3 regions of the Veillonella sp. 3_1_44 genome follow, and region 2 is predicted to be linked to each of the others. Evidence: riboswitches for the same ligand, from Rfam matches in the RefSeq annotation. Region 2 holds a riboswitch; each other region holds the start of a gene.
What was found. A riboswitch is a leader RNA that binds a small molecule or an ion and turns the genes downstream of it on or off. The one in region 2 is predicted to bind cobalamin.

Region 1: another riboswitch for cobalamin. It lies ahead of HMPREF0873_RS07380 (ABC transporter substrate-binding protein); the one in region 2 lies ahead of nikB (nickel ABC transporter permease).
Region 3: another riboswitch for cobalamin. It lies ahead of HMPREF0873_RS04605 (methylmalonyl-CoA mutase family protein); the one in region 2 lies ahead of nikB (nickel ABC transporter permease).

The regions. Positions count from the first base shown of each region.
Region 1 covers NZ_GG770201.1:162,391-173,103, forward strand. The annotation lists gene HMPREF0873_RS07355 (hypothetical protein) at 45-368, shown strand; gene HMPREF0873_RS07360 (hypothetical protein) at 476-673, shown strand; gene HMPREF0873_RS07365 (GNAT family N-acetyltransferase) at 692-1,111, shown strand; gene HMPREF0873_RS07370 (GNAT family N-acetyltransferase) at 1,305-1,787, shown strand; gene HMPREF0873_RS07375 (DUF4062 domain-containing protein) at 1,840-2,748, shown strand; cobalamin riboswitch at 3,255-3,444, shown strand; gene HMPREF0873_RS07380 (ABC transporter substrate-binding protein) at 3,648-4,823, shown strand; gene HMPREF0873_RS07385 (ABC transporter substrate-binding protein) at 4,925-6,097, shown strand; gene HMPREF0873_RS07390 (iron ABC transporter permease) at 6,114-7,163, shown strand; gene HMPREF0873_RS07395 (ABC transporter ATP-binding protein) at 7,160-7,939, shown strand; gene HMPREF0873_RS07400 (metal ABC transporter permease) at 8,125-9,225, opposite strand; gene HMPREF0873_RS07405 (metal ABC transporter permease) at 9,222-10,187, opposite strand; gene HMPREF0873_RS07410 (metal ABC transporter ATP-binding protein) at 10,184-10,713, opposite strand, start outside.
Region 2 covers NZ_GG770200.1:431,348-442,060, forward strand. The annotation lists gene HMPREF0873_RS05545 (transglycosylase domain-containing protein) at 1-160, shown strand, start outside; gene HMPREF0873_RS05550 (hypothetical protein) at 284-985, shown strand; gene HMPREF0873_RS05555 (argininosuccinate synthase) at 1,320-2,531, shown strand; gene argH (argininosuccinate lyase) at 2,531-3,958, shown strand; gene potE (putrescine-ornithine antiporter) at 4,548-5,879, shown strand; cobalamin riboswitch at 6,283-6,470, shown strand; gene nikB (nickel ABC transporter permease) at 6,614-7,552, shown strand; gene nikC (nickel transporter permease) at 7,552-8,373, shown strand; gene HMPREF0873_RS05580 (ABC transporter substrate-binding protein) at 8,527-10,095, shown strand; gene HMPREF0873_RS05585 (ABC transporter ATP-binding protein) at 10,108-10,713, shown strand, end outside.
Region 3 covers NZ_GG770200.1:204,117-214,829, forward strand. The annotation lists gene HMPREF0873_RS04595 (DUF3829 domain-containing protein) at 1-256, shown strand, start outside; gene rarD (EamA family transporter RarD) at 350-1,246, opposite strand; cobalamin riboswitch at 1,415-1,591, shown strand; gene HMPREF0873_RS04605 (methylmalonyl-CoA mutase family protein) at 1,881-4,043, shown strand; gene scpA (methylmalonyl-CoA mutase) at 4,048-6,237, shown strand; gene meaB (methylmalonyl Co-A mutase-associated GTPase MeaB) at 6,230-7,483, shown strand; gene HMPREF0873_RS04620 (hypothetical protein) at 7,844-8,101, shown strand; gene HMPREF0873_RS04625 (MotA/TolQ/ExbB proton channel family protein) at 8,403-9,008, shown strand; gene HMPREF0873_RS04630 (biopolymer transporter ExbD) at 9,005-9,409, shown strand; gene HMPREF0873_RS04635 (hypothetical protein) at 9,414-10,244, shown strand; gene HMPREF0873_RS04640 (hypothetical protein) at 10,399-10,713, opposite strand, start outside.

The DNA of each region.
Region 1 (10,713 bases), on a different contig from region 2:
TACTTTAAGGGTGATATGGTATATGTAATTGAATGAGGCCTGAGATGAGCAATTTAGATTTTACTATTTGCTGTACAGTTACTTTCTTCAGCAAGAAGAGGAGAATTCCACCGAATTTAAATAAAGGAATGTATTATCCTCATTTTGTTATAAAAGGTACTGAGGAATATCTTGGTATCAACTTTATTGATGGTGAAGATGTCATCTTTGATAAACCAATTCAAGCTAACGCTTTACCAGTATATGAAACCGTAGATTATTCTGCTATACAAGCAGGTACTGAGTTCTTTATCATGGAAGGCGGCAATATTGTTGGTGAAGGGATTGTAAAAGAAATCTTTCAACATAAACCGTATGGGAGTAAATAACTATGGGTTATAAAAATGTATGTGTAAACTGTAGGATCTCCTTGTCGGAGGGCACAAACTACGAGTTGTTTAACAGAAATAAAACCTGCCCTACGTGCAAAGGTAAAATGTATCTTGTGAACGAGAAGTTTAAGGCTCCTAAAAAATCTAATGATAAAGAATGGAAGATTATCGAGTATTTGTTGTTGAGTGGCTATGATTTCCGTAATCCTTATTGTGGATATGAAGAATGTATTTATTTTGAGTTCCCTAAGAATCTACAAGAGGCAGAGGCGTTTATCCGTGAGATGCGAAAGTTAAAGTAATCATTTGAAGGAGCTTTTATGGCGATTACGTATACCGAAGAAAAGAATTTTACGCCCCAGCAAGTAGCAGAGTTGTTTCTGTCTGTTCGTTGGGTGGTAGGTAAATATCCAGATCGATTACATAAGGCTTTAATGAATTCATCTCGTGTGATTACAGCTTGGAATGGAGATCGTTTAATAGGTCTTATTCGCCTTATGGACGATAGTGAACTTGTGTGTTTCATCAATTATGTGCTGGTTCATCCTGATTATCGGGGCCAAGGTATTGCTGGTCATTTGCTTGAAATGGTGAAAGAGGCTTACAAGTCTTATTTGTATATCAATGTTATGATTGGTGATAGCAAGAATGCACCATTTTACGAGAAGCATGGGTTTAAGATAAAAGATAACTCCTTACCAATGCAATATCGTAATGTGCCTAAGTATACGAAAAAGTAAATATAGTAAATATAAGGTTCAGCAGAAAAAGGCTACATGTAATATCTCTACGTGTAGCCTTTATGGCGTAAAGCGTTTATACTAAAAATGATTTATTTTAGCCGACTCATTTTAAAATGTGTTCTATACAAATATATAAATACATAAGTATATAAGCAAATAAGTACATAAGTATATAAAGAAGGATATTAATATGTTAATACGAAAAGCGACAACCGCAGATTTAGATGTAGTTACACATATCGAAGCAACATGCTTTCCTCCTGCCGAGGCTGCACCTCGTGAGGCTTTTAAGGAACGGTTAAAGTATTACGCAGGTCATTTTTTGATTGCCTTTGATGGAGACACACCTATTGGTTTTATAGATGGTTTTGTGTCTGATGATGAAATCTTAACGGATGAGATGTTCGCAGATGCTTCCTTACATAATCCCAATGGTGCTTGGCAGATGATATTTGGTCTGAATACAATGCCTGAGTATCGGAACCATGGCGTAGGGGGCAGACTGATTGAGGCTTTCATAGAGCTGGCGAGAGAAGAAAAGCGAAAGGGCGTAATTTTAACTTGTAAAAAAGAAAAGATTCCCTATTATGCCAAGTTTGGCATTGTAAATGAAGGTGAATCGGAATCTGATCATGGCGGTGCTAAATGGTATCAAATGCGAAAGGTACTTTAGTTTTAAGCGGTTAAATTGACGGTTTTATTTTTTATAAAAAGGAGATAATAAGATGAATTGTATCAAATATCAGGTTTTTATAAGTTCGACGTACAAAGATTTAATCGAAGAAAGAAAACAAGTATTACAAGTATTGTTAAAGGCAGATTGTATTCCAGCTGGTATGGAAAACTTTGTTGCTACAGATGATGAACAATTTAATGTTATTAAAAATGTTATAGATCTTTGTGATTACTACATTTTGATTCTAGGACGTCGTTATGGTTCAATAAATGCAAGAACGGGAATTAGTTATACTGAAATGGAGTATAACTATGCAATAGAGAGAGGTATTCCTGTTTTGGTATTTTCTATAGATGATTCGGCAGAAATTGATCCTGAAAAGATAGAGAAAGATCCTATAAAAAATGGTAAATTAGCAGAATTCAAAAAGAGAGCTATGAATAATCGCTTAGCAAGTGTGTGGCAGGATATGTCTGATTTAATTGCAAAGGTTGCAATTTCAATTATGCGTGCAAAAACTGAGATAAAGAGACCAGGGTGGCATAGAGGCTCAAATGATAGCCTAAAAACTTTAAGTGAGAAAAATTGTTGTTTAGAGGCTGAAAATACTGAATTAGAAAGTAATTTTTATAATAAGTTGATAGAATTACATTTTGTAGAAAAGGTATATATTTTTACTGATAGTACTAGAGTTGACACGGATAACATTAAAGTTAATTTATCTGAACTGTTTAAATTTGTTTCATTAAGGTTAACAGGTGTTAAAACAGTATTAGCGTTTGAAAATGCAATAAGTGCTTTTAAACCTGGGTATGAAGTTGAAGAACAAGATGCACTAATTGTTAAAAATAAATTTGAGCACTTGAAACTTATAGAATGTTATGTAGGAGATGATAATATTGAATATATAAGATTAACTAATTTAGGCAAATCGATTATGAACAAATTAAATGCATAAATTAATAATCATAATAGGGAAAATATTTTCTACTAGTAACGATTATTTTAATATAAAAAATAATACCAAAGTATTTATTGAAAATAGAAGATTAAATAGATGTTGAGCTGGAAACGCATTCGAGTTGATAGGCTGTAATTACGATATGATATAAAGTGCTTGTAAATATCTAAATTAAAGCATTTCAATGTATATATTAGTTTTACGATTAGATGAGTTCTTAGTGAGAAAAGTATTCTCAATGGTAATGGAATTTATGTTATTTTTTCTAGTATGTATTAGAGTATATCTCATATCTAGAAAAAGGATTATGATAATTCTGTGTTTAATTAATCCATAAAAAGAAATTATAGAATATGTGATAGTCTTAAATGATTGTTATGATAAGAAGCTAAAAGTTAGCAGTGCAGCACTTTTTTTTATATTATGTAGAGCTTTATGCGTATATAGCAGTACCCCTATGTGTTTATTGACATGGTATGCCCCTCATGCTACGATGAGGAAAATCACATATGATTGGGTTAGGTGTCTATTGACTTAATAGAGAATTTGGTACAAGCCAAAGCGGTCACGCCACTGTAACAGCGAGGTACTTTGCATAGAGGGTGAAATGCTCTCGGTCACTGAAGTTTTTGGGAAGGCGCAAAGTAACGTTGAACTGGAGCCAGGAGAACTGCCTAATTAACAATTGCCAATTGACCTGCGAGAGACAGGGATGGGGATTGATATAGATGAATTTATACTAGCTATGCATAGTTGAAAGCTCATACTATATGCTAGCTTATTAGGCGTGGTAGTTAGTCTAACTGAGATGACAGCCCGTTTCCTCTTCGTGGGGAGACGGGCTTTTTATGTGCACTTATAGTGATAGTTTTAGTTTGAGAGAAGAGAGGGATTTCATGGTTAAACAGAAAAGAAAATGTATGGCTTACATAGCCACGGTTTTCCTCCTAATTGTTAGTATGCTCATCGCTGCATGTGGAGGTTCTAGCGAAACGAAAAAAGATACGGCGCAAAATAACAAGCCAATCGAAATCACAGACGTAACAGGTCGTACGGTAACGCTTAAAAAGCCAGCAGAGAGAGTTGTCTTACAGTGGAGTGGTGCCGGTGGTCCATTCTTTACGATTTCCGCACTTATGGGCAAGGATACGCCGAAGGTTATTGCCGGCATGGATACATCTTTGCAGGATTATAGAGCGGATATGTGGAAGCACTTTACTGCTGAAATGCCTGAGTTAGCTAAGATTCCAGTAGTGGGTACAGTCGGTGATAAAACATTTAACGTGGAGCAAGTTATTTCCTTGAACCCAGATGTTATTTTCATTCCTGTTGACTTGAAAGAACAATATGAGTCCGATGCTAAACCAAAACTAGATGCAGCAGGTGTACAAACGATTTATATCGACTACCATGCTGAAAAACTTGAAAGTCATCAAAAATCCATCGAAGCCATCGGCAAGGCTTTAGGTAAAGAAGAACGAGCTGCAGAAATTAGCAAGTTCTATACGGATCGTGTGACAAGAGTTCTCGACCGTGTTAGTAAAATTAACAAACCAAAACCAACTGTTTACCTTGAAGTTGGTATGAATGGTCCGGAAGAATTTGGTAATTCCTTTAGTAGCAATTACTCTTGGGGGGCATTAGCTACCATGGCTGGTGCTGATGTAATCACAAAAGATGCTATTAAAAAGTCATCTCCAATTAATCCTGAGTTTGTATTGGAAAAGAATCCAGACATCATTATGATTATGGGTTCTTACTGGCCTAAGAAACCAACTTCTATGCGTTTAGGTTTTGAAGCTACTGAAGATTCGTCTCAGGCGTTGTTGAAAGCTTTCACCACAGAACGTCAAGGTTGGAGCGAATTAAAAGCTGTTGAAAATAAACAAGTTTACTCTGCGCACCACGGTCTTCCACGTGAAGTCTTTGATGCAGCCGTATTCGAATATTTAGCAAAAACCTTCTATCCTGAAGAGTTTAAAGATGTAGATCCTGAAGCTACACTTAAAGAGTTCTATGACAAATTCTTGCCATTCTCTTATAGTGGCATCTGGTTTATGCATATGAATTAGGGTTGTGTTGTGCGTGAAGGAGCTGATGATGTAAAACCCAAATAAATGCTGTTATATATTGTGTTTATTAGAACTTATTAAGTTTGGAATCGAGGTATTCTATGGTTAAGAAAAAGAAATTTATGGCTTATCTTGCCACGGTGCTCCTGCTAGTTGTGAGCATGATTATGACAGCTTGTGGTGGTCCAGCAGATACGAAAAAGGATGCGGCACAATCTGGCAAACAAATTGAGATTACAGACGTAACAGGTCAAAAGGTTACGTTGAAAAAGCCCGCAGAACGCGTAGTAGTTCAATTGAGTGCTTCTGGTGGTGCGTTCTTGACTATGGCTGCGTTGCAAGGCAAAGATGTGGCTAAGACTATTGTTGGTATTGACCCTTATTTAAGCAAATTGCGTACAGATATGTGGGATCGCTACAAATCTGAAGTGCCAGAGTTGGAAAAAATTCCTCTCATTGGTAACGTAAATGATAAAACATTTGATGTGGAAAAAGTAATTTCCTTAAACCCAGATGTTATCTTCATGCCTTTATATTTCAAAGATCAATATGAAGCTGATTACAAACCTAAAATCGATGCAGCTGGCATTCCTACTATCTATATCGATTACCATGCGGAAAAGCTTGAAAATCACCAAAAATCTATCGAAGCTATCGGTAAAGCATTGGGTAAAGAAGAGCGTGCAGCAGAAATCAACAAGTTCTATACTGACCGTTTAACACGAGTGATGGACCGCATTAGCAAAATCAATAAACCAAAACCAACTGTTTACATTGAAACAGGTAACGAAGGTCCAGAAGGTTTAGGTTTTGCGTATAGTGCAAACGTAGCATGGGGCGCATTAGCAACGCAAGTTGGTGGCGACCTTATTACAAAAGATGTAGTTCAAAAAGCAGGCCCTGTTAACCCAGAATTTATTTTAGAAAGAAACCCAGATATCATCATGATCATCGGTTCTTACTGGCCTAAGAAACCGACTTCCATGCGTTTAGGTTTTGATACAAATGAAGCTAAATCTCAAGAATTGTTGAAAGCTTTCACTACAGAACGTCAAGGCTGGCCTGAATTGAAAGCAGTTCAATCTAAAAATGTTTTTTCTACTCACCATGGTTTACCTCGTGAAGTATATGACGTTGCAGTATTTGAATACTTAGCTAAAACATTCTATCCTGAGGAATTCAAGGATGTAGATCCTGAAGGCACACTTAAGGAATTCTATGACAAATTCCTTCCATTCTCTTACGGTGGCGTTTGGTTTATGCAGTTGAACTAAAAAGGGGTTTTGTATAGTGACGGAAACTAACAATCAGTACGATTATAAAAAACAGAGCTATAAAAAGCTCATGTTTATTATCATTGGTCTGATCATTTGTGCGGTAAGTTTTGTTACCGATATTATTGTAGGTCCTGCATCACTTACGTTAAGTGATGTATGGCTCGCATTAACAGACCCAGCAGAGGTATCCAAAAACGCATATGTTATCATTTGGTCGATTCGTCTTCCGACGGCCATTATGGCATTGCTCGTAGGTGCTTCTTTGGGCATTGCTGGTGCTGGCATGCAGACTATTCTTGATAACCCGTTATCTAGCCCATATACACTTGGTATATCCGCAGGGGCTGGCTTCGGTGCATCTCTCATGGTTGTTGTAGGCGCTAGTGCATTAGAGTTTTTAGGTGTCTTTATGGTTCCATTTGGCGCCTTTGTATTCGCTAGTTTGACGAGTTTCTTTATCTATTCCATCAATAAGATTAAGAACTTCTCCTCTGAAACGATGATTCTCGCCGGTATCGGCATGATGTTCTTGTTCCAAGCGCTTCAATCCTTGATGCAATATATGGCATCTCCTGAGGCCCTTCAAAACATCGTGTTCTGGACGATGGGTAGTTTAGCTAAGGCAAATTGGGTGAACATCTCTATTGTTCTTATCGTGCTAGTAATCATGCTACCGCTTATGATGCGTGAATCTTGGCGTTTAACAGCATTAAAATTAGGCGATGAAAAGGCTTCTGGTCTTGGTGTTAATGTTGAAAGCTTACGAGTAAAAGTGTTTGCTTTCATCTCCATCATTACAGCCGTTGCCGTTTCTTTCGTTGGAACCATTGGTTTTATCGGTATTGTAGGACCACATATTGCACGTATGCTTGTGGGTGAGGATCAACGGTATTTCTTACCGTTATCTGCAGTGTGTGGCATGGCGATTTTGTCTCTCGCATCTATTGCGAGTAAGATGCTCGTTCCTGGGGCGATGTTCCCAATCGGTATTGTGACAGCAATCATCGGTGTACCTTTCTTCTTCTCGTTGGTATTAACTAGGAAAAGGAGCTATTTCAAATGATTGAAGTTCATAATCTAACCTTTGGTTATTCCTCTACGGAAGACGGACAGATCTTAAAGGGCGTTGATTTTGCTGCTAAAACAGGTAAATTGACTGCGCTCATTGGTACTAACGGTGCTGGTAAATCTACACTTTTAAAAACAATCATGGGTATCTTGAAAGGAAAGGGCGAGATTTCCGTTAATGGTAAACCTGTATCTCAATATTCTACAAAGGATTTTAGTAGTACAGTGAGCTATTTGTCTCAAGATAATGACTGTAAAGTCAATCTATCTGTTTTTGAAGTCGTTATGCTAGGGCGCATGGGGTCCATGTCCTTCCGCGTAAGTGATGAGGATATTGCAGCCACACAAGAGGTATTGGAACGGTTGAACTTACAGCGCTTTGCATCGCGCAGCATCATGGAGCTCAGCGGTGGTCAACGCCAACTTGTGTTCATGGCGCAAGCCCTTGTAAAAGAACCTAAAATCTTAATTCTTGATGAACCGACAAGTGCTTTAGATTTGCACAAGCAATTTGACTTGTTAACATTGCTAAAAAAACTGACTCAAGAAAATGATTTTACAACGCTCGTAACATTGCATCATCTTGATCTGGCGGCTATGTTCGCAGATGAAATCATCGTGCTTAAAGAGGGTACAGTATATGCTCAAGGCGCGCCGAAAGACATCTTTACAGAAGCCATGATGGAAGATGTATACCGTGTTAAAACGAAAATTTATATGGATGACAATGGGCTACCTCATGTTATTCCATTAGAAGCTATTATTAATTAATAGGATTCTTTGTGATTGCACTGATCTATTATAGTGTTGGTACTATTTGTTATAGATAGTCATTGACGTGAATCCAGTTATTAATAGGATGTAAGACTATTAGTTAAAAATAAAAGAGGCTGAAATCTTTGCAGAGCAGCATTGATTTCAGCTTCTTTTTGTTGGGAAAAGTATTGGTATTGTATTTAAATAATCTCTTTAACTTGTGCTATACCCTTATCAGTAAGCACGTAGTGTCCATTTGTCACATATAATAGACCTTGTTTCTTTAGCTGTGAAGCAGCTTGATGAGTATAATCAGGTCTCCAGTTCAAATGCTCATGAATGGTACCAATGCCGTTTTCAACGTGCGCGATAGGTGTATCCATATGTGTATAAATATGGTACAACATCATCGTTTCCCGATAATGGCGACGTAAGTGACGTTGACGACGGTATGTGGCGATATAGCCTGTCTTCGGTGTTGCGATAACAGCGATAATCAGTGCGATACCAATGGTGGTTGCAATGGAACCAGCGATGGACACGTCCATGGTGAAAGCTACTTCCGTACCAATGACAGCACAGATAATACCGATGATGATACTGCTAGTAAGCATGGCTTTCACAGAGTCCGTCCATAAATAAGCGATGACCGCAGGTCCTATCATGAGGCCGATGACGAGAATGGCGCCTACCGCTTGGAACGAGGCCACAACGGTGAGGGATACCATGGTCATTAGCACATAGTGGATGAGGGCTGGCATAAAGCCGAAGAGCCCCGCTAGTAGCGGATCAAAGGTAGATAATTGCAATTCCTTGTAGAACAGCATGACTAATATTAAATTGATGAGTGCCACGCCTAGAGAAATCCATAGCGATACAGGCCCTAGATCGGTGCCGTTCACAATCCATCGATCAAAGGGTGCAAAGGCTATTTCGCCGAGTAATGCGGTATCTACATCGAGATGAGCGTTACCGCTGTATAGGCTGACTAGAATGATGGCGATAGAGAATAGAAGCGGGAAGATGATGCCGATAGACGCATCTTCGTTGACAAGCCCCGTATTGTGTATCATTTCCGTAAGCCATACGGTGCCTACACCAACTAAGGTAGCCCCGACGAGTAGAAATGGAGAGTTTAAATCTTCCGTCATAAAGAAAGCGAGCACGATGCCGAGGAATACGGTGTGCGTAATGGCATCGGCCATCATGGACATGCGACGCAATACGAGGAAGACCCCAGGGATGGCACATGCGATGGACACCGCAATGGCAATGAGTAATATCTCTGTATGAACTGTCATGGGGCACCTCCTATGCGAGGTTGTGCGTCCTCTGCTACGTAAATACTTTGCTGTGCCTTGAATTTGGGAGCTCTTGTGGTTTCTAACAATAATGCGTGCTTTGACCGTCTATTTTTGCGGAACTGCCAGAGCATACCTCTGTTAGGAGCAAAGATGAGGCTCAATAATACGAGAATCGATAAAATGACGATGATAGCTGGACCTGTCGGTAATTTTGGAACCGCTGTACTCCAGATAGTACCGCCGATGGCGGATATCATGCCGAAACATCCTGCTAATATACACATGGTGCCCAGTTTGTTCGTCCACTGTCTTGCCCCTACGGCGGGTGCAATGAGGAGGGAGCTAATCAAGATAGCGCCTACCGATTGAATGCCGATGATAATGGTCATGATCAATAGTGAACGATATAAAATAAGGGTGAAAGTGACGGGAATTTGTAGTGTTTTGGCGTATTCCACATCGAAGGAGATGAGCTTTAACTCCTTCCAGAATAATGCGGTTAACACGATGATGATGAGCGCCGCTGCAGATGTGATGTACACGTCGCGCGCTAATATGGTGGCGGCCTGTCCAAATATGAATTTTGAAAGCCCCGCCTGACCAGCATTGTTTAAGCTTTGTACATAGGTGAGCAATACCATACCGAGCCCAAAGAAGGCGGAGAGTATGGTGGCTAAAGCGCCATCAAATTTTATTTTGCTGTTTTCTACGGTAATGGTAATGAGCCAAGCCGCAGTAATCGATGAAAGTGCAGCACCGGCGATGAGAACCTCGATGTCCTTGATGCCTGTCAGCAAGAAGGCTATGACCACACCGGGTAATGCCGCATGTGATAGGCCGTCACCGATGAGGCTTTCCTTGCGAAGTACCGCAAAGGTGCCAGCGATACCACTAGCGAGGCCTAATAGAGCCGTGCCAAGCAGTACCATCTGCGTCGTATAGGATTGGAGTATGGTCATACAATCCTCCCCTTGCCGTAGGTGCGCTCAATAGCTTCGTCCGTAAATGTATCTGCTACGGGGCCATAGGCGACAGTTTGTTTGTTTACCATCGTTACCCAATCGAAATATTGGGGCACCGTATTTAAATCGTGGTGGACGACGATAACCGTTTTGCCTCGAGCTTTCATTTCTTGTAAAAGCGAAATAATAGCATGCTCTGTGGTTTTATCGACGCCCTTGAAGGGTTCGTCCATGAGGTAAATATCTGCCTCTTGGACGAGAGCTCTTGCGAGGAAGACGCGTTGTTGTTGTCCCCCTGAAAGCTGGCGAATTTGTCTGTCCACATAGTCGCTCATGCCCATTTTTTCAATCATGGAGAGGGCGAGTTCCTTATCCTTTTTGCTAGGACGCTTAAACCAACCTAGATGACCATAACGGCCCATGAGTACTACATCTAGTACTGTGGTAGGGAAGTCCCAGTCTACGCTGCCACTTTGAGGGACGTAGGCGATTTTTTTGTAATCGTTTTTGTCCATCGCTAAGT
Region 2 (10,713 bases):
ATTACCCAATGCACCGTCCTATTTAGATCCTTATACGAACTATGAAGGTGCTAAAGCACGGCAAAAGCTGGTGCTCGAACAAATGGTAGACCAAGGCATGATTACACAAGCCGAGGCAGACTATGCGTACGAACAGGACTTGGAGCTTGTGGAAGAATAATTAAATTACTATTTTAGAATCTCTGTTAGCTGATTAATAATTGGCTAATAGAGATTTTTTTGATACATTTGTGTTATTAAGATGATTTTTTAGAGAGAATTTCGAGCATAAGGAGCGTAGATATTGGATAATGTTGAATTAAAGCGTTATGAAAAGGGTAACTTTTCTTCTATCTATATAGGTGTAAAACCTATAATTAAGTTTGCCATGCTTAGGCTGGAGAATTTTATAGCCTATTATTTAAGAGGTCCTGGAGGAGTAGATTATAAGTCTGAATTGCTTGATGTAGATTCCTATGCTCGTGAAATCTTTTACATTGAACAAGCTGATGCTTATAAAATTGAAAACTGGATAGTTTATTATGATGATGAACATGATTGTATGGCTGTAAGACATTGCTTTTGGGATAAAGCCTTGGATAGAGAGTTAATAATGGCTGATGAATCGTTGCGAGCTACTGTTAGAGAAGAATATATTGTTGATACAATTCCACATATTTGTAATCAGACCATTGTCAGTGTAAATGTAATGGCGAAACATAATATCCTAAATGCTATAAATGCTTTTGATACAGCAATATCTAAGATGAATATATTGGAGTTATTTAGAAATGTAGATTACTCTACAGGTAATTATAGAATTTCTAGATCTTATGATTTAGATGTTCGCATTGAAGCTATTATTAATGAAGAACAAAATGAGCTTTACTCGATTATAGGTGAAATTAAGTCTTTTATTATTGAGACTTTAAAAGAACCCCTTGATACAACTGATGATTATAAGATAGCTTTAGATTACCAATTTTCACCTATTGATATAATTTAAGGCCATATATTCCAAAGTGGTAATAAAAATAATAATTTGCTTGAACTAATAAATGATTTACAGGTATTAATAATTAGTAAACACAAAAAAAGCTATAACATATGCTGGTTTAAAATGTTGGAGCTTTATTACTCTCGAATGGTTACGTTCCGAATAATATTATATAATTGTATAAAAATAATACTTGCATTTATAATTATACAGGTGTATACTATTTTTTGTCAGAAGGAGAAAATGCTTGTCGGTAATAGAAGATACCACGGTACTTTCACAATTATCTGATACTGTATTGATTATATGAGTCTAAATAGATAGTGGTTTATGAGGTGTTATCATGGGTAAAGCAAATAAAGTAGTACTCGCATATTCTGGTGGCTTAGATACTTCTGTTATCATTCCTTGGCTGAAAGAAAATTATGGCGCTGAAGTTATTGCAGTGTGTGTAGACTTGGGCCAACCTGAGGATTATGATGCAGTTGAGAAAAAAGCGATCAAATCTGGCGCATCTAAAGCGTACATCGTTGACGCTAAGGAAGAGTTTGTAAAAGATTATGTATGGCCTACTGTAAAAGCTGGTGCAATTTATGAAGGTAAATATTTATTAGGTACATCCTTCGCGAGACCTTTAATTGGTAAAATTCTTGTAGATATTGCAAAAAAAGAAGGCGCTGATGCAATCGCTCATGGTGCGACTGGTAAAGGTAATGACCAAGTTCGTTTTGAGTTGACTATCAAAGCATTAGCTCCTAACATGAAAATCATCGCTCCTTGGAGAGAATGGGATTTGAAATCTAGAACAGACTGTATGGAATATGCTGCTAAACACGATATTCCAGTTGTAGCTACAAAATCTCATCCATATTCTATGGACCAAAACGTATGGCATTTGTCCCATGAAGGCGGCGATCTTGAAAATCCAGCAAATGCACCTAAAGATGATGTGTACTTGGTAACACATACACCTGAACAAGCTCCAGATGAAGCTGGTTATGTAACTGTATCCTTCAAAGAAGGTGTACCTGTAGCTGTAGATGGTCAAGAAGGTACTCCATTACAAATATTAGAAAAACTCAACGAAATCGGTGCACACTATGGTGTAGGCGTTGTAGATATCGTCGAAAATAGATTGGTAGGCATGAAATCCCGTGGCGTTTATGAAAACCCAGGTGGCTCTATCATCATGTATGCTCATAGAGAACTTGAATACCTATGCCTCGACAGAGCTACATACCACTACAAAGAACTCATTGCTAACAAATACGCTGAACTCGTATATGATGGCATGTGGTTCGCACCATTGATGAACGCGTTACAAGCGTTTGTTGACGAAACTCAAAAAACTGTAACAGGTGAAGTAAAACTTAAATTGTACAAAGGAAATATCATTTCTGCAGGTAGTACTTCTCCATATTCTTTGTACAGCGAAGATTTCGTAACATTCGAAGAAGATGATGTATACGATCAATCTGATGCAGAAGGTTTCATCAACTTGTTCGGTTTACCTCTCAAAATTAATGCATTGATGAAAGAGAAAGCAGGTAAATAATGGCTAAATTGTGGGGCGGGCGTTTCACAAAAGGCACTGATAAAGCGGTAGAGGATTTTACATCCTCTATCGCTTTTGATGCGCGGATGTACGCCGAAGATATTGCAGGCAGCAAGGCTCATGCGACTATGCTGGCAAAACAACATATTATCTCCGACGCAGATCGAGATGCTATTTTAGTAGGTTTAACGAAGATTAAAAATCAGATTGATAAAGGAGAGTTTCCGTTCTCCGTGGCTCTTGAAGATATTCATATGAATATTGAAAAACGCCTTACTGATGATATCGGTGAAGCTGGTGGTCGTTTGCATACAGGCCGCAGCCGTAATGACCAATGTGCAGTAGACTTGCACATGTACGTGCGTAAAGCTGTTGTGGAAATGGGTGAACTCATCGTAGATATGCAGAAGGCTCTCATCGAAACAGCTGAAAAGTATAGTGATGTTATCATGCCTGGCTATACGCATTTACAACGGGCTCAACCTGTATTGTTTGGGCATCATATGATGGCCTATTTCTCTATGTTGGAACGTGATTTTGATCGTTTGTTGATGGTATTCAAACATGCTGACATCATGCCACTTGGGGCCGGCGCATTAGCTGGTTCTACATACGGCATTGATCAAACATATACGCAAAAGCTTTTGGGCTTTTCTCGTATTTACGAAAATAGTATGGACGCCGTATCTGACCGTGACTACGTAGTTGAATTCTTGTCCTTTGCATCTCTAGTAATGATGCATTTGAGTCGTCTTAGCGAAGAGTTGATCTTGTGGTCTACCAATGAGTTCAATTTTATTGAACTTGATGATGCTCACTGCACGGGCTCTAGTATTATGCCGCAAAAGAAAAATCCTGACGTTTGCGAGCTGGTTCGTGGTAAAACAGGCCGTACCTATGGTCATTTGTTAGGCCTTTTAACAACTTTGAAAGGCTTGCCTCTTACATACAACAAGGATATGCAAGAGGATAAAGAAGGTATCTTCGATGCTATTGATACAGTACACTTCGCATTGTCCATTAATGCGGCTATGATTCGTGGTATGAAGGTCAATGGGGCTCATATGAAAGCAGTCTTGGATGACGACTTCTCCAATGCTACAGATATGGCGGATTATCTTGCGAAGAAAGGTGTTCCATTCCGTGAAGCCCATGAAATCGTAGGTAATGCGGTGCATCATTGCATCGAAAAAGGTTGTGTACTCCTTGATCTATCCGTAGAGGACTTCAAAGCTATTTCCAACCATTTTGATGCAGATATTCTTGACGCTATCTCCATCGAAGCTTGTGTTGCAGGTCGTAATAACTATTCTGGTACGGCTCCAGAATGTGTGGAACGACAACGTAATAATGGTAAAATCATTATCGCTGCTGAGGAAAAGCAAATTGCTGAATGGAAAGAAATCGTTGAATCTGTAGAAGAGTAGAGCTTAGTGCGGAATAAGTAGTAGATAAAAATAAAGAATAGTTATCAATAAAATCTGGAAAAATAAGATCGATATACATATAAGGATTTCATTAAGGGTCTAATATTGCCCATTATACTTATATGTATATCGATTTTTTATTTAAAAGCTAGACGATACCTATAAAGCCCAAAATTCTAATTGATAATCCACTATTAAAATGATGTATTTACATGTACATATATAGTGGACTGTGAGAGAATAATAGTCTTGTACTAGGACACTATAACCGTGATAGATAGGAAAAATTACATCTATACACAGAATAAAATGGGGTAAAAATATACTTTGCTACGATTAAAATGAGTTCTGTTCGATTTTGATGATAAATTACCTATGATTTATTCAATTCGTGTAATATGCCTTGTCCGCCAATAAAGTACTTTTATTTTGGTTTCATAGGTGTTATTATTTAACTCGTAATAAGAATAAAAACGGTAAATTCACATTCAAGCCCATCACAGCACGAACTGAATTTACTTAGCGGTATATATATTTTAAGTGAATTATGGACGAGAAAAAATTCACCTTAGTGAAAGGGGATTGATACATGAAAACCACCGCTAAAAAAATGTCTGTATTCCAGCTAACCACAATGGTAGCAGCCAATATGCTAGGAGCTGGGATCATTATGTTACCAACTAATTTGGCTCAAGTTGGTACTATTTCAGTTTTATCTTGGCTCGTGACAGCTGTGGGTGCGCTTTTACTAGCGTATATTTTTGCTCAAGCGGGTATGTTCTCCCAAAAACAAGGGGGCATGGGCGGTTATGCAGAACATCGCTTCGGTAAAACTGGACATTTTATGGCGAGCTATGCTTACAGCATATCTCTCATCATTGCTAATATCGCCATCGCGGTATCTGCCGTAGGTTATGGCGCAGCTTTCTTTGGTGTTGACCTCAATGCGACACAAACAAGTCAAGTAACAATTGTGCTCTTGTGGTTTGCAGCGATTCTAAACTTCAGAGGGAATCGTTTCACAGGTCGACTCAGCAATATGACTATTTGGGGCTCTATTGTTCCGGTTTTATTAATCGGTACAATCGGCTGGTATTGGTTTGATCCATCTATCTATTGGGCGGCATGGAACCCAAATGATCTTCCGCTTTATGATGCGGTAAAACAATCTATTTCCCTAACTTTATGGGGCTTCCTAGGATTTGAGTCCGCAGCGGCTAATGCTGATGCTGTTGAGAATCCAAAGAAAAACGTACCTATCGCAACTGTGGCGGGTACATTAGCAGTGGCAGTGGTTTATATCTTGTCCACAAACGTTATGGCAGGTATTGTGCCTAACGTTGATTTATTAAATTCTAACGCACCATTCGGTTTGACATTCGTATACATGTTCAATGATACAATTGCAAACATCGTTATGGCTGCTATGGTTATTTCTTGCTTTGGCGCTTTGCTTTGCTGGCAATTCACATTGTCTCGCGTCTTCAAAAGTGCAGCAGAACATGGTTACTTCCCTAAAATATTCGCTCGTGTAAATAGCAAAGATGCTCCTGTTCGTGGTGTATTGATTTTACTCGCTGTTGAAACATTACTTACTTTATTCACTGCAAGCGAATCCTTGCGTGAGCAGTTTGAAATCCTAGTAAACTTAGCGGTTGTAACTAACGTAGTACCGTATGTATTGTGCATCTTGGCAGTACCTACAATGATGCGTATGGCTGGCGTAGCTGAAAGTCGTATTAAACGCTCTAATTACTTGTTCGGTATAGGCGTTCTTTACTGCCTATATGCAATCTACGCATGTGGCTTTGATGCTATGGTAGGTAGCGCAGTGGCAGTAAGCATAGGCTTGGTGATCTATGTTTTGCGTAAAGCGTGGGATACACGCAGAGCACACCGCTTACAACAAAGTATTGATTAACTGAATACATCTCGTCTTATTAGAGGCTATTACTTGGTAATAGCCTCTTTTTTATCATAATCATGCATTAGACTTATAATTAATGCGAGCTAGATATGAAAAAATATAAAGAGTATTATTATTAATCAAATTTTTGCTGTGTATAAAAAGATTTTATAATAAAGTTTTTACATTGCTTTATTATTATTAAAATTAATATATATACCGTCATATACAGTAAATATAATAAAAAATTATTTATATAAGTTAATTTATATAATTTTATGCAGGATTGTGAATTTAATCATTAATCAATATTTTTTATCAGTATAAAAATTATATTGAAAATATGCGAAATACATATACCCATAAGGGGTATATGTATTGTAAATAGAGTGTTAATATAGTATATTTATAATCGATAAAAATGAATGAACTAGTGAGTGTCGGTATTTACCGAGCGTAAAAGAGGAAAATGGGTGAAAAACCCATACTATGCAAATAGCTGTAATGAGGAGCAAGGTTTCATTATAGGGTCACTGGGAAACTGGGAAGGCCGAAATGTTGCGATGAATCAGAGTCAGAAAGCCTGCTCTAAAGGCATGGTATGCATATGCTGTGCTTAATTTGGGTTAGTCGGGCGACTAACCTTTTTTCGTTCCCTAGCCTTTAAGCTTCATCGCTATATAAAAAGCTAGTACCATTAGTTTGTCATTTGAATTGTTGTTAGTGTTTAGAGAGTTTAGGAGGCGCCTATGGGCAAACGCTTTGTCAAACAATTGGGGCAATTTATTGTTACCTTGTTTGGCATCACATTTTTGACATTTTGTCTCACCTATTTAGCACCAGGTGACCCAGTAACGATGTTACTTGAAACGGCAGATACTATCGTATCTCAGGAGCTTATCGATGAAACTCGAGCTCAGCTTGGGTTAGATAAACCATTTGTAGTACAGTATGCAAACTGGGTCGTCAATGCCGCACAAGGTGATTTAGGGATGAGTTATTCTGCTAAAAAACCAGTAGTAGATCGTATGTTGGAGGCTTTACCAGGTACATTAATGTTAGCGGGTACGGCTTTAGTATTTACGCTGCTCTATGCATTGCCTGCAGGTATTATAAGCGCCTTAAATCGTAACAAATGGGTTGATTATGTGTTGAGATTTCTATCCTTCGTAGGCGTATCTATGCCTACGTTCTGGTTAGGTCTTGTACTGATTTACATCTTCGGTCTTAAATTGGGCCTTGTACCGATTGCATCCTCTCGAGTGACTGCGTCTGGTGTTATTTTGCCCGCTATTACTTTGGCAGTTGTTGTTGGGTCTAAATACATGCGTCAAGTGCGGCTAGTTATCCTTGAGGAAATGCAAAAGGATTATGTTATTGGCGCTCGTGCTCGCGGTGTTAGTGAGATAAAAATTTTATTCGGTCATATTTTACCTAATGCGGTGTTACCACTCATCACTATTCTTGGTGTTGTTATTGGTTGGTTACTAGGTGGTGTGGCAGTCGTAGAAATGGTATTCTCTTGGCCGGGACTTGGGAATATGGCAATTTATGCTATTACTATGCGCGATTATCCATTGATTGAAGGTTTTGTGTTGTGGGTTGCTTTAGCATATATGTGTATTAACGCATTGGTTGATGCATCATATATCTTATTAGACCCTAGATTGAAAAGGGAGAGAGCATAATGGCAGAATTTATTCAAAAACATAAATTGTTCTCTTTCTATAGTGGGTTGATGATTATCATTGTTCTCATCGCTATCTTTGCACCCTGGCTTGCACCGGGCGATGCTTTCACCTCAAATATAAGTCAGGCATTGCAAGCACCAAGCAGCCAACATTGGTTTGGTACAGATAAATTAGGACGTGATGTATTATCTCGTATCATTTATGGTACTCAATTATCCTTGTTCATGGGCGTATCCATCGTCGTTATCATGGTGAGCATTGGTACTATCATCGGTGCTATAGCAGGCTATTTTGGCGGTAAAGTTGAAATGGTTCTTATGCGTTTAGCAGACATCATGTTATCATTCCCTGGTATCGTATTGGCTATTGCTATTGCTGGTATTCTAGGTGGTAGCATTGTAAATACGATTTTAGCCTTATCTGTTGTAGGTTGGGCAAAATATGCTCGTATTGTACGTTCTATGACGCTCAAGGTGCGCGGTGAGGAATATGTAACGGCTGCTGTTATGATGGGCGCATCTACGACGGCCATCATCAGACGTCATATCATTCCTAATATTATGCCTCTCGTTATTACAACAGGTGCATTAGATATCGGGGCTATCATGATTGAGGTAGCAGGTTTATCCTTCCTTGGCTTTGGTGCTCAGCCACCGACTCCAGAATGGGGTCTTATGCTTAACGAGGGTCGCCAGTACTTGCAAACGAGTCCATGGCTCATGGCATTCCCTGGTATGTCCATCCTTATCGTGGTTGCTATTTTTAATCTTTGGTCTGACTCCTTACGAGATGTAGTGGATCCAAAAAATCAAGGATAAAATTGTTTTTACCTTCATAAATTTGAATCTTTATCTAGTGAAAGTTTCATTATGACTGGTAAGAAATTATGGTTTTTCCATCACAACTATTTTAGATAGTGATGATGTTAAATGTTTTTATGTTTTACATGTAGTTGTAAAAGGAGATTTTAAATGAAAAAATCTTGGAAAAAGGCCCTATTAGCAGGTCTTAGTATTGTAATGATGGGTTCCTTCATAGCTGGTTGTGGGTCTGATAATAATGGTGCTGCTAACAAAGATGTATTAAAAGTAGGCGTTACTAACTTCGCATCCACATTAGAACCTACAGAAAACTTCTTCGCATGGGTTGTAATGCGCTATGGTGTAGGTGAAACATTGGCTAAGTTTGACGAACAAATGAAACCTCAACCATGGATTGCATCTAAATGGGAAGTATCCCCAGACCATAAAACGTGGACTTTCACAATCAATGATAAGGTGAAATTCTCCAATGGTAAAAAAGTTGATGCAGCAGCTGTAAAGGCGTCTATTGAACGTGCTTTTGCAAAGTCTAATCGTGCGAAAACATTCTTCGAATATGACTCTATGGAAGCTAATGGTCAACAATTAGTTATTCATACAACAAAAGAATATCCTAATATGCCTGGCCTTTTAGCGGATCCGTTGTTCCTAATCGTTGACGTTCAAGCTGAAAAAGATGGCCGTAACTTTGCGAAGGAAGGTCCTATCGGTACAGGCCCATATGTAGTTAAATCCTTCACTAAAGAACGTGCTGAAATGGCTGCGAACGAAAACTACTGGGATGGTACAGTACCATTTAAAACTGTAGAAATTCCTTCCATCGATGACCCTAATACGCGTGCTTTGAGCTTACAATCTGGCGACGTAGATATGGCTGTTAACATCGGTCCTGGTGAAATTGGTTTATTCCAAGGCAATGATAAATTCAAAGTAGATGAAATCGCATCTCTTCGTGTCGTATTGGCCCGTATTAATCAAAAAGGTATTCTTGGGGATGACAAAGTTCGTGCTGCAGTTATCTCTGCAACAGACCGTAAAAACTATGCTGATGTATTGTTAAAAGGTACATTTATTCCTGGTTCTGCTCCAATTCCACCATCCATGGACTATGGCTTCAACGATTTGAAAGATCCTAATGCGTATAATCCTGAACGTTCTAAACAATTGTTGGCTGAAGATGGTTGGAAAGATACTGATGGCGATGGGATCCTTGATAAAGATGGCAAACCATTAACATTCAACTTCATAGTATATAACTCTCGTGCAGAATTACCACTTTATGCAGAAGCTGTTCAAGCAGACCTTAAAAAGGTTGGCATCGATATGAAAATCAAAACAGTTGACTATAACTTGATCGATAAAATGGGTCAAGACGGCGACTATGATATGCTTATCTCCAACATTGTAACAGCTAATACAGGTGATCCAATCTGGTTCTTGGCTAACTATTGGCACACTAACAACAATGGCTCCAACCCTCAAAATGGTTCTGGTTACTCCAATCCACAAGTTGACCAATTGTTAGATGCAGCTGAAACTGAATTCGACCCAGCAAAACGTCGTGATTACGCAATGCAAATTCAACAATTGTTGATGAATGATGGTGCTGCATTATTCTTAGGCTATCCTAAAACTAATATCGTTACAGGTTCTTACTTGAAAGGTGCTGTAATGTACCCAAGTGATTACTACTGGATTACTAACAAAATTACAAAATAGTGAGGAGCTATAATGGCAGAAAACATACTAACTGTAGAAAACCTTAACATTGCGTACCAAGGTGTGCCTGCTGTTATGGATGTGAACTTTACCTTGGAACGCGGTAAGGTATTAACCATTGTAGGTGAGTCCGGATCCGGTAAAACTACTGTAATCCGGGCCCTCATGGGTTTATTATCTGTAGGTGGTGAGGTTACAGACGGTACAATGATCTTTAACGGTCACAACCTTCGTACCCTATCTAAGTCAGAATGGAGAGCCATACGTGGTAAAGATATGGCTATGATTTTCCAAGATAGTGGTAGTGCATTAGATCCAATTGTTCGCATTGGTAAACAATTTAGAGAATTGTTTACATCTCATATTGAAATCACTAATGATGAATGTGATCGACGAGCAATTGAGTTATTAGAATCTGTATCTCTTCCTAATGGAGCGGATATATTGCGCCGTTATCCACACGAATTATCTGGTGGTCAACGTCAACGTGTTGGTATTGCTATGGCGTTAGCATTGGACCCAGCATTACTCATCGGTGACGAACCGACATCTGCACTCGATGTAACAACACAATCTCAAGTGGTTATGCAAATGCTTGAACTAGCTAAAGAGCATAAT
Region 3 (10,713 bases), 230 kb from region 2:
GGTCCTAGAAAAGATCGATAGTGAAAAACAATTAGATGTAAATGCTATCAATCAAGAGTTGCAAGCTATTGGTGATGTATCAAATGGTATTACTAGTCCTAAGTATGATTCTGTTAAAACCTCTGTAAACTCTACAATTGGGGCAATCCGTACCTATATGGGTTCAAAACAAGATAATGACTATAATCGTATGATTGAGGCCTATAACCATTACATTTCTAATCTGAATACGACCAATATGAATGAGTTAGATTAACATGAGTTAGATTAATACGTTTATATAAAAGAAAGCTGTATCAAATGAGAGTATCATTTGATACAGCTTTTTAGTTGATATATAGGATATACCTTACTTTTTTAGGCTAATGCGCGTTGTAATTTGGCTCGATAACGAGAATAATACTAAGGCTATCCAGATACAACCGAAGGCAATCATCTGTGGTGTGCCAAAGCTTTCACCAAAGTAAAAGATGGCTAGCAACAAGGCAATGGTAGGGGATACATATTGCAAGAAACCTAGTAGGTTGAGCGGCAATAGCTGCGCACCATAGGAGAATAGAACCAATGGGACAGATGTAGTTAGACCGCAGGCTATGAGCAATATGGTCGTATACCAGTCTGTGCCGAAATAGGACCACACGGTATTATCGACCATGGTCGTATATAGTAAGGCTAGCGGTGTTAATAACCAAGCCTCAAAGGCGATGCTCGTAAAGGGAGAGATGAGCAGTTTCTTTTTTACGGCTCCATAGAGACCGAAGGAAACGGCGAGGATCATCGACACTAATGGCAAGGATCCTACCTGATAGGTGAGTAAGGCGATGCCGATGGTAGCGATGAGGACACTCAGCTTTTTCGGTATAGATAGAACCTCTTTAAATAGGATGACACCTAATACTACATTGAAGAGTGGGTTGATGTAATAGCCAAGGCTCGTGTTCATAACTTGATTATTGGCGATGGCCCAAATGTAGGTGAACCAGTTTACACTGATGATGACTGCCGCAACTAAAAGTAGGAATAGTTGTGAACGTTGTTCTTTTAGTAATTGAAAGTCCTTTTTGAATTGTTTAAAATGTAGGCCAAATACAACGATCGCCATGCAAATACCTGACCAGATAATGCGTTGTGCCAGTATATTATACGGTGAAACATGGTTTAATAATGCCCAATATAGAGGGAGTAAGCCCCAAATTATATAACAACTAAGGGCTGTGATTAACCCTTTTTTACTTGTATGGTCCATAATGCCTCCTCGTGATAGTACTTATTATATCATTAATCCTTAAATTCTTAACTCATGCATTTTAGTTATTGCATATGATTTTCAGTTATAACTTTAGTTTTGGTACTTATGATTAAATGTTATGTTCATTGACTTTGTGCATATTGTTACACTATATTGGACTTAGAACAACGAATATAGAGAATAGGTGTCGTAAGACTTAATAGAGAAATCGGTATAAGCCGATGCGGTCCCGCCACTGTAAGGATGAGCCTGCTTTCATATATGTCACTGGAGTAATCTGGGAAGGCGAAAGCGAGGTGATGATCCCGAGCCAGGAGAACTGCCTATTTGATAATCACCGTTATGTACCTACGAGCGATAGGAAGGGGATTGGGGTATGCTGGCTACAGTATTTTTTAGTGTACCTTTCAATAAGAAACCTTACGTGTCACTTTAGGTGGCACGTTTTTTATTGCCCTTAGAGTGGATGTTGAGTATATGCGTCAAGTTTTATAGACATTAAACCGATGGACACATTTTGAGGTTGATGTGGTCCAATAAGATAAAGCTCGAGTGATTCATATATCTAACAATTCGCAGGTACGGTGCGCTGTTTCTCGGTATGGTTTCGAGTTGAAAAGGAGGCACATATATGTCTGACAAAAAGACTTCAAAGGATGCTGAACGTGATTTATTAGCACCTGTATCCTTTGATGAGTTTAAGAAACCTACGTATGAACAATGGCAGGCCGAGGTTGAAAAAGCGTTAAAAGGTGGCGACTTCCATAAGAAGATGTTCACTAAGACCTATGAGGGAATTACGTTACAACCAATTTACACGCCTGCATTGCATGGAGAAAAAATTCCAAAGGGTGTATATCCTGGAGCAGGTGAGTTCCTACGTGGCACAAAGGCAAGTGGTTATATTAAAGACTCTTGGGGCGTATCCCAATATGTAGACGAATCCTTTCCTAAGGATGCTAACCATGCAAGTTTATACGAAATTGTAAAAGGTGGCACCATTCACAATATTCGCCTTGATGAAGCAACACGCCATGATCAAGATGTGCAAGTAGGCGCAGCTGTTGGTATCGGCGGTACATCTCTGTCTACTATGGATGATTGTAGCCAATTGATTGAACGTTTTAATTTAAAGGAAAATCCTTTATACATTGAAACAGGTGCTTCTGCAGCTATCTTGCTCGGTATGCTAGCCGCTACGGTGAAAGGCTCTAAAAAACAGACCTCTGACTTGAAAGGTCTCGTTGGCGCAGACCCTATTGGTGTTTGGGCTAAAGATGGTACATTGCATATGTCTTTAGATACAGCCTTTGATGAAATGGCACATACTGTTGTATGGGCTAAAGAACAAGCTCCAGAGCTTAAAACTGTACTTGTATCTGGCGATGTATACGCTAATGGTGGCGCGAACGATGTGCAAGAGGTTGCGTATGCATTGGCGACAGCGGTTTGCTACGTACGTCAATTGGCACAACGTAACATCGATATTCACACTATTGCTAACAGCATGATGTTTACATTCTCCTTGGGTGCAAACTTCTTCATGGAAATTGCTAAATTACGTGCATTACGTGTGCTTTGGGCGCGCATCATGGAAGCGTTCGGTGCCGAAGAAGCTGACCGTGCTGTTCATGTACACGGCAGAACATCGGCTTTCACAAAAACTGTATACGACCCATATGTAAACTTGTTGCGCAATACAACACAAGCATTCTCTGGCGTTGTAGGCGGTTTGAATAGCCTTGAAGTGTCCCCATTCGACCAACCAATTCGCAAAGCTGACGATTTCTCTCGCCGTATTGCCCGTAATATTCAAGTGATGTTACAAACTGAGTTCGAGTTACGTCAACCAGTGGACCCTGTAGGTGGTTCTTGGTATGTGGAAACATTGGCAGCTGAATTATGCGAAAAAATTTGGGCCGAGTTCCAAACTATTGAGTCTAAAGGTGGTATCATAGCAGCCTTGAAAGAAGGCTATCCACAAGCTCAAGTTAAAGCAGTTCTTGATGAACGCTTCAAAAACCTTGCATTCCGCAAAGATGTGGCTGTAGGTAACAACATGTATGCGAATATGACTGAAGAATTGCTTGATCCAAAACCAGAAAATCAAGAAACATTGCGTCAAAAACGGGTTGCTCAAATCGAAGAGTACTTGGCGAGTGCGGAGCCAGATGCTGTTGTGAAAGCACAGGCTACCCTAGAAGCAGGTACGACAGAGCCAGGCGCTTTGATTGGCCTTATTGAACTCGGTGCATTACAAAAATTAACAATACGTCAAATCCGCAAGGCTTTAGATGCTGGCGATATTGCATCCGAAACGATTGAATCCATTGCAGCCCATCGCTGGACTGAACAGTTTGAAGCACTTCGCATGCGCACTGAGAATTATAAACAACGTACGAAAGATAATGTGAAGGTATTCTTGGCCAATATGGGGCCAATCCCTCAACATAAACCTCGTGCGGACTTCTCCACAGGCTTCTTCGAAGTAGGGGCTTTTGAAGTTATCAAAAATGATGGTCATGAAACAACGGCTGATGCGGCGAAAGCTGCTCGTGAAAGTGGTGCTGATGTTGTTGTTATCTGTTCTACAGATGATACCTATCCAGAATTGGTACCACCACTCGCTAAGGAATTGAAAGAAACTATGCCACATGTAACGGTTATTTTAGCAGGGGCACCTCCTAAGGACTTAGAACCTGTATACCGTGAAGCTGGCGTGGACGACTTCATTTCTGTTCGTGCAAATTGTTACGAAATCTTGAATACGTTACAAGATAAGAAAGGGATGTGAGCTCATGTTTAAAAATCCAGACTTCTCCTCTCTTGGCTTGGGATCTCAGACAGCAACATCTCGCGATGCATGGCTTGCTGAACTTCAAAAAGAAACAGGAAAAAGCTTTGAAGATTTATATAATACAACAATGGAGCAAATCCAACTAAAGCCTCTCTATACAGAGATGGATTATGAAGGAATGACACACCTTGACTATATGGCTGGTGTACCTCCATTCTTGCGTGGACCTTATTCCACAATGTATGTTACTCGTCCTTGGACAGTACGTCAGTACGCTGGTTTCTCCACAGCGGAAGAATCCAATGCGTTCTATCGTCGTAACTTGGCAGCGGGCCAAAAAGGTTTGTCTATCGCCTTTGACCTTGCTACTCACCGTGGTTATGATTCCGATCATCCTCGTGTAGTAGGTGACGTTGGTAAAGCGGGTGTTGCGGTAGACTCCATCCTCGACATGGAAATTCTATTCTCCGGTATCCCTCTTGATCAAATGTCCGTATCCATGACAATGAACGGCGCCGTATTGCCAGTAATGGCGTTCTACATCTTGGCTGGTGAAGAACAAGGCGTAGATAAAAAGGTTATGGCTGGTACAATTCAAAATGATATTTTGAAAGAGTTCATGGTACGTAATACCTATATTTACCCTCCAGCTACATCTATGCGTATTATCGGTGATATCTTTGCGTATACATCCCAGTACATGCCTAAGTTCAACAGTATCTCCATTTCCGGCTACCATATGCAAGAAGCGGGCGCTACTGCAGATATCGAATTAGGTTACACATTGGCCGATGGTCTCGAATATATCCGTACCGGTGTTAATGCAGGCCTTCATGTTGACCAGTTCGCACCACGGTTGTCCTTCTTCTGGGCAATCGGTAAAAACTACTTCATGGAAGTGGCAAAAATGCGTGCGGCTCGTATGTTGTGGGCTAAGATTATCAATAGCTTCGGCTCTGAAAATCCTAAATCCATGGCACTTCGTACACATAGCCAAACATCCGGTTGGTCTCTTACAGAACAAGATCCGTTCAACAACGTGGCTCGTACATGTATGGAAGCGATGGGTGCCGCGTTAGGTCATACGCAATCTCTACATACAAATGCGCTTGACGAAGCCATTGCGTTGCCTACGGACTTCTCTGCACGTATTGCGCGTAACACTCAGCTTTACATCCAAGATGAAACTAAGGTATGTAAGGTTATCGACCCATGGGGCGGTTCCTACTATGTAGAAGCGTTGACTGATGAATTGATTCGTCGCGCTTGGGGTCATATCCAAGAAATCGAATCCCTTGGCGGTATGGCGAAAGCTATCGACACAGGGCTTCCTAAGATGCGTATCGAAGAAGCTGCCGCACGTCGCCAAGCTCGTATCGACTCTGGTCGTGAAGCAATCATCGGTATCAATAAATATCGTCTAGATAAAGAAGATCCATTGGATATCCTCGACGTAGATAACACAGCTGTACGGGAAGCGCAAATTCGTCGTCTCGAACAATTGCGTGCTAACCGGGATGAAGAAAAGGTTCAATCATGTCTTGAAGCGATCACAAAGGCTACAGAATCGGGTGAAGGTAACTTGCTTGCCCTTGCACTTGAAGCGGCTCGTGCTCGTGCATCCTTGGGTGAGATTTCCTTTGCTGTTGAAAAGGTATGCGGTCGTCATAAAGCGGTTATTCGCTCTATTTCCGGTGTATACTCCAGCGAATTTGAAGATGACGATGTAATCAAAGAAGTACGCCAAATGGCAGATAACTTTGAAGAACTCGAAGGTCGTCGCCCTCGTATCATGATTGCGAAGATGGGCCAAGACGGTCATGACCGTGGTGCCAAAGTTATCGCTACATCCTTCGCGGACATGGGCTTTGACGTGGATATCGGACCTTTGTTCCAAACTCCAGAAGAAACAGCACAAGATGCGGTGGATAATGACGTTCATATTGTCGGATTTAGTTCTCTTGCGGCGGGGCATAAGACATTATTGCCTCAACTTGTAGAGGAACTCAACAAGCGGGGCCGTGGAGATATTTTAGTTGCCATCGGCGGCGTAATCCCTGCTCAGGACTATGAATTCCTACGCGAACATGGCGCAGTGGCTATCTTTGGCCCTGGTACAGTTTTGCCAGTAGCGGCGAAAAAATTACTAGAAACATTGACTAGTCACGTTCAAGACGAGTCTCATGACTGATAACAAACGGCCTACTCCGGATGAATTGCGCAATACACAGGACGCAACTTTCACCACTGGTGAAGGCAAAGCCCCTGAATTAGGTGTAAAAAACGCAAGCACCGAGGGTAGTACCTATCGTCCCGACTGGGTGCCAGAAGAAGCGAAGAAAGATGATACTTACGCGTGTCACGTAATGAAAGGCGTCAAGGAAATGCATGACGGCCTCTTATCTAGTTCAGCTCATCTGGCTCCAGCGGTACGTCCCGTACAGCGGCGAAAGAAATTGACTGTCGCTGATTATGTACGCGGTATCGAGCAGGGGGACCGCGTTATACTTTCACGGGCTATCACATTAGTAGAAAGTAATAATAAGGACCATTTCAAACTAGCTCAACAGGTGTTGCAAGCCGTATTGCCTCGCACGGGCAAGGCATTGCGCATCGGTATTACTGGTGTGCCTGGGGCCGGTAAAAGTACGTTTATTGAAGCCTTCGGTAACATGCTCATTGAAGCGGGTTACAAGGTTGCCGTACTGGCTGTAGACCCTACGAGCCAAGTCACAAAAGGCAGTATCTTGGGTGATAAAACGCGGATGGAAACGTTGACGAAACACCCAGAGGCTTATATTCGTCCATCGCCAGCTGGTGGTACACTAGGCGGTGTGGCTCGTAAAAGTAGAGAAACTATGCTACTTTGTGAGGCTGCTGGGTACGATATTATTCTCGTTGAAACCGTTGGGGTTGGGCAAAGCGAAGTTACCGTGCGTTCCATGGTAGACTTCTTTATGCTCATCGTTTTAACGGGGGCAGGCGATGAATTGCAAGGCATCAAAAAAGGCGTTATGGAACTTGCTGATGCTATTGTGGTCAACAAGGCTGATGGAGATAATCTCAAACGAGCACTCATTGCTCGTAGTGATTACGATCGGATGTTACATTATATCCGTCCAGCTACGGAAAAATGGAAGACTCAAGCCTATACATGTTCAGCTGTTACAAAGGATGGCCTCGATGAATTGTGGGATGTTATCCAAGAGTTTACTGAACAAGGCAAAGAAAATGGGGTCTTCTTAAAACGTCGTCAAGAACAATCCCTCCGTTGGGTACGCGATATGATTGACGAACACTTGCACAACCTATTCTTTAACAATGTAGTCATTCAAGGTCGCATGGGCGAAGTCGAAGCCGCTGTCTTAGACGGTGAAATGAGCGAATCTCAAGCCGTTGAAGAACTTATTGGCGTTTTCGATAAGTCTTTACAATAAGTAGATCGGTAAATACATATTGTATTATTAAATATAATCGTATTGCTAAATATATATTAGATAAGCCGGCATAACTTATCTTAATACGCACTCCACTAGCAATCGTATGCATTTCGATATAACTACAGATGTATTTGTAAAAGGCATAGTATCAATGTTCACTGTTGGATTTGGACCAATAGTAGTTGCATACTATGCCTTTTTCTATGTCATAATAACTAATTGCGACTAATTATTTGCTATTAATTGTCTAATAAAAGATGATTAATATATAAGTTCATCTTTTTAAAATGCAAAAATCAGTGTATAATTAAGTTATATTATTTATTAATCGTTTAATGTTACGAGAGGGGCATTCAAATGAACAAAAAATTATTATTACCTGTAGGTGTAGTCGTTCTAATTATTGGTATTGCGATTCTATTATTAAATCCAGATCCAGGGGCGGCTAATTTGGAAATTGCGAGAAATGCTACAAATGCTCAAGCGGCAGCAAAGGCGATTTCTGAGAATAACCAATCTTACACATTGTGGTATTCTATTGGTATGTTCTGTAGCGGTTTAGGCATTGCACTGTCAGTAGGTGGCTTCATTGTAGGCTTTATTAAAAAAGACTAATCTATTTAGGAACGTATCAAAGGCTGTACTAGAATGTATATCATTTCTAGTGCAGCCTTTTTGTATTTTAATTTTAGGGTTATAGGACAAAACGTGTTGGTTTTGCCCTATAACCCTAATTTTATCCTGTGGACTTTAGCTAGCTTATGTCTATCTAGCGAATTAGTCTATATTTATCTTGCAAGTCATCCTATATCTATTTATGTTGTGGTTTTACGCTCTATATCTGTTTTCGGTGGGATAAAACGTGGTATAATTAACCCGGATAGAGCCTAAAAGTATGTGGCTTTTGGAGGTTAGTATGAGTAGTATAGCGCATTTATTTGTAGCTGGTGGATTTGTTATGTATCCGCTGGTGATTTTTTTACTGTTTACCTTGATGATTGGCATTGAACGTATCTTTCTATATCGCAAGTTTACAAAGGATTTGCGCCGTTTTAATAAGGTCTTAGAGAAGAATCAATCTTGGATTATGTTACCAAGTGTTTTGGAACGGGATACAGAGGAACTTGGTTCTTTATTTGCCCGTGCTATCCGCAATGCAAAGAATTATAATGGCTTGGAAAACCGCCTTCAAGATGTAGTGTCGTACGCTGATGAACGTTTAAAACGCGGCCTTAGTTGGCTCAGCATGATTGTAACAATGGCTCCGTTATTGGGGTTGCTAGGGACGGTCCTCGGTATGATTCGTGCGTTTGCTGTGGTAGGTGGCGACATTGGGGCTCCGACCATTATTACAGGTGGTGTTTCTGAAGCCTTAGTGGCAACGGCTACAGGTTTGACCGTGGCCATTATTGCCCTTGGCTTTCACAGTTACTGTGCGGCAAAGGTCAATGATTCTGTGGCGACATTAGAACATGAGTGCGGCAACATTCTTGATGCGTACAACGAGGAACATGATATATGAGACGACGCACGTTAGGGGTTAAAAAAGAGCCTACCATCATGATTATTCCCATGATTGATATCGTATTCTTTTTATTAGTATTTTTCATGGTAGGCACGCTGTACATGAATACAGAGCAACAAATTCCGCTTAATTTACCATCTGCATCGACGTCTACAGCGAAATCTATCGAACCTATCACCATTACCTTGACCACAACGCACACGCTGTATATCGATAATCAGGAAATCTCTTCGGATCGCTTGGCGCAAGAGGTCAAATCTATCGTTACACAAGCACCTCAACAAGCCTTTGTGATTCGTGCTTCAAAAGATGTATATTATAACGATGTTATCGAGCTTTTGGACATGCTCAAGGTGAACGGTGCTAAATATATTAGCGTCGCTACGGAACGGAAGTGATTCCATGTTTGAATCACATTATCTGAAACCTTTTATTATATCTTTAGGCATTACCATCATGCTTATCTCTGGCATGGGGCTTTCCTTGCGTGGTATCGTTGGAACCGGTGTGGCTTATGATGCCGCAGAGGTTAGCTTTCATCTGCCTGAGGATAGTGAAAGTGATGCGAAAACTACCGCTATTGAGCCTATACCTAAGGATAAGCCACCGGTTGAACCTCCGACTCCAGAAGGGCCTGCGCCTAAGGCAGATCCTCTTGTAACGGAAAATACAGGTGATGAAAGTGCTCACAATTTAAATGCCAATAAGACTACATCTAATGCTCGTCGTGAATGGGCCGTTCCCAAGGCCATAGAATCGGAAACGACTAATAATGAACAAGCTGTAGTTACGGGTGGAAATGATTCCAAATACGGGAAATCCTCTAAGCCTGACAATGCTCCTATAGGTAAGGATATAACATCTGATCCGAATGCGAATGGAAACGGCTTTGCCGAAGCTAGTGATTTATCCTTCCTATCTGATCTTGCGTGGGGGCTCCTAACACCAGGGCAACAAGCGCTTTTACAAAAGTCGGATATCAACCCCCAAGAATATTTACGAACTGTACAAGAACAGGGGAAGGGGTCAATTGTAACAGGTAAGGTTGTAGTGCGCGTTAACTTTGACGTTAATGGACATGTCATCGTAGGAGAACATACACCGCTCATCGCAGAGGATGTACCGCAACCAGTCAAAGAGGAAGCAATGCGCATCGTTAAAAGCAGTGGTTCTATTATCAATCGAAGAGGGGAACCTGTATATCTAGCAGTTCCTGTTGTATTAGGACAATAAAGAGGCATATCTTACATACATTAGTATGGGATATGCCTCTTTGTTATGGTTGTAAAAAATGATTGTATTGATTGATACTATGTATTACTATGAAATACTTGTTCTATCTGAGTCATGTTGAGTTATATTTCAAGGATTAATTATATGTATTGTATTAATTTTGATTGGTAAGTATTGTTTTCGTGGAGTTGAAGACGGCTAGATATACGATGGCGCCGCCGATGAATAATGTGACTTGCATAGGAGTGCTGAATTGATCAGCTCGCCACAATGCAAAAGCATAGAAGAACATGGTAATCAACATGATGAGAAATGCGATGATAACGCGTACATTTGTGTTTACTGCTAAGGATGTAGTAATACGCGATTTATTCGTCATTACGTAAATTAAAGATACTACGATGTCTGCCGTAAAGATGGAGAAGATAAAGTTATAATCAAACTCGCCAAAAAGGACTACCGCCAAGCC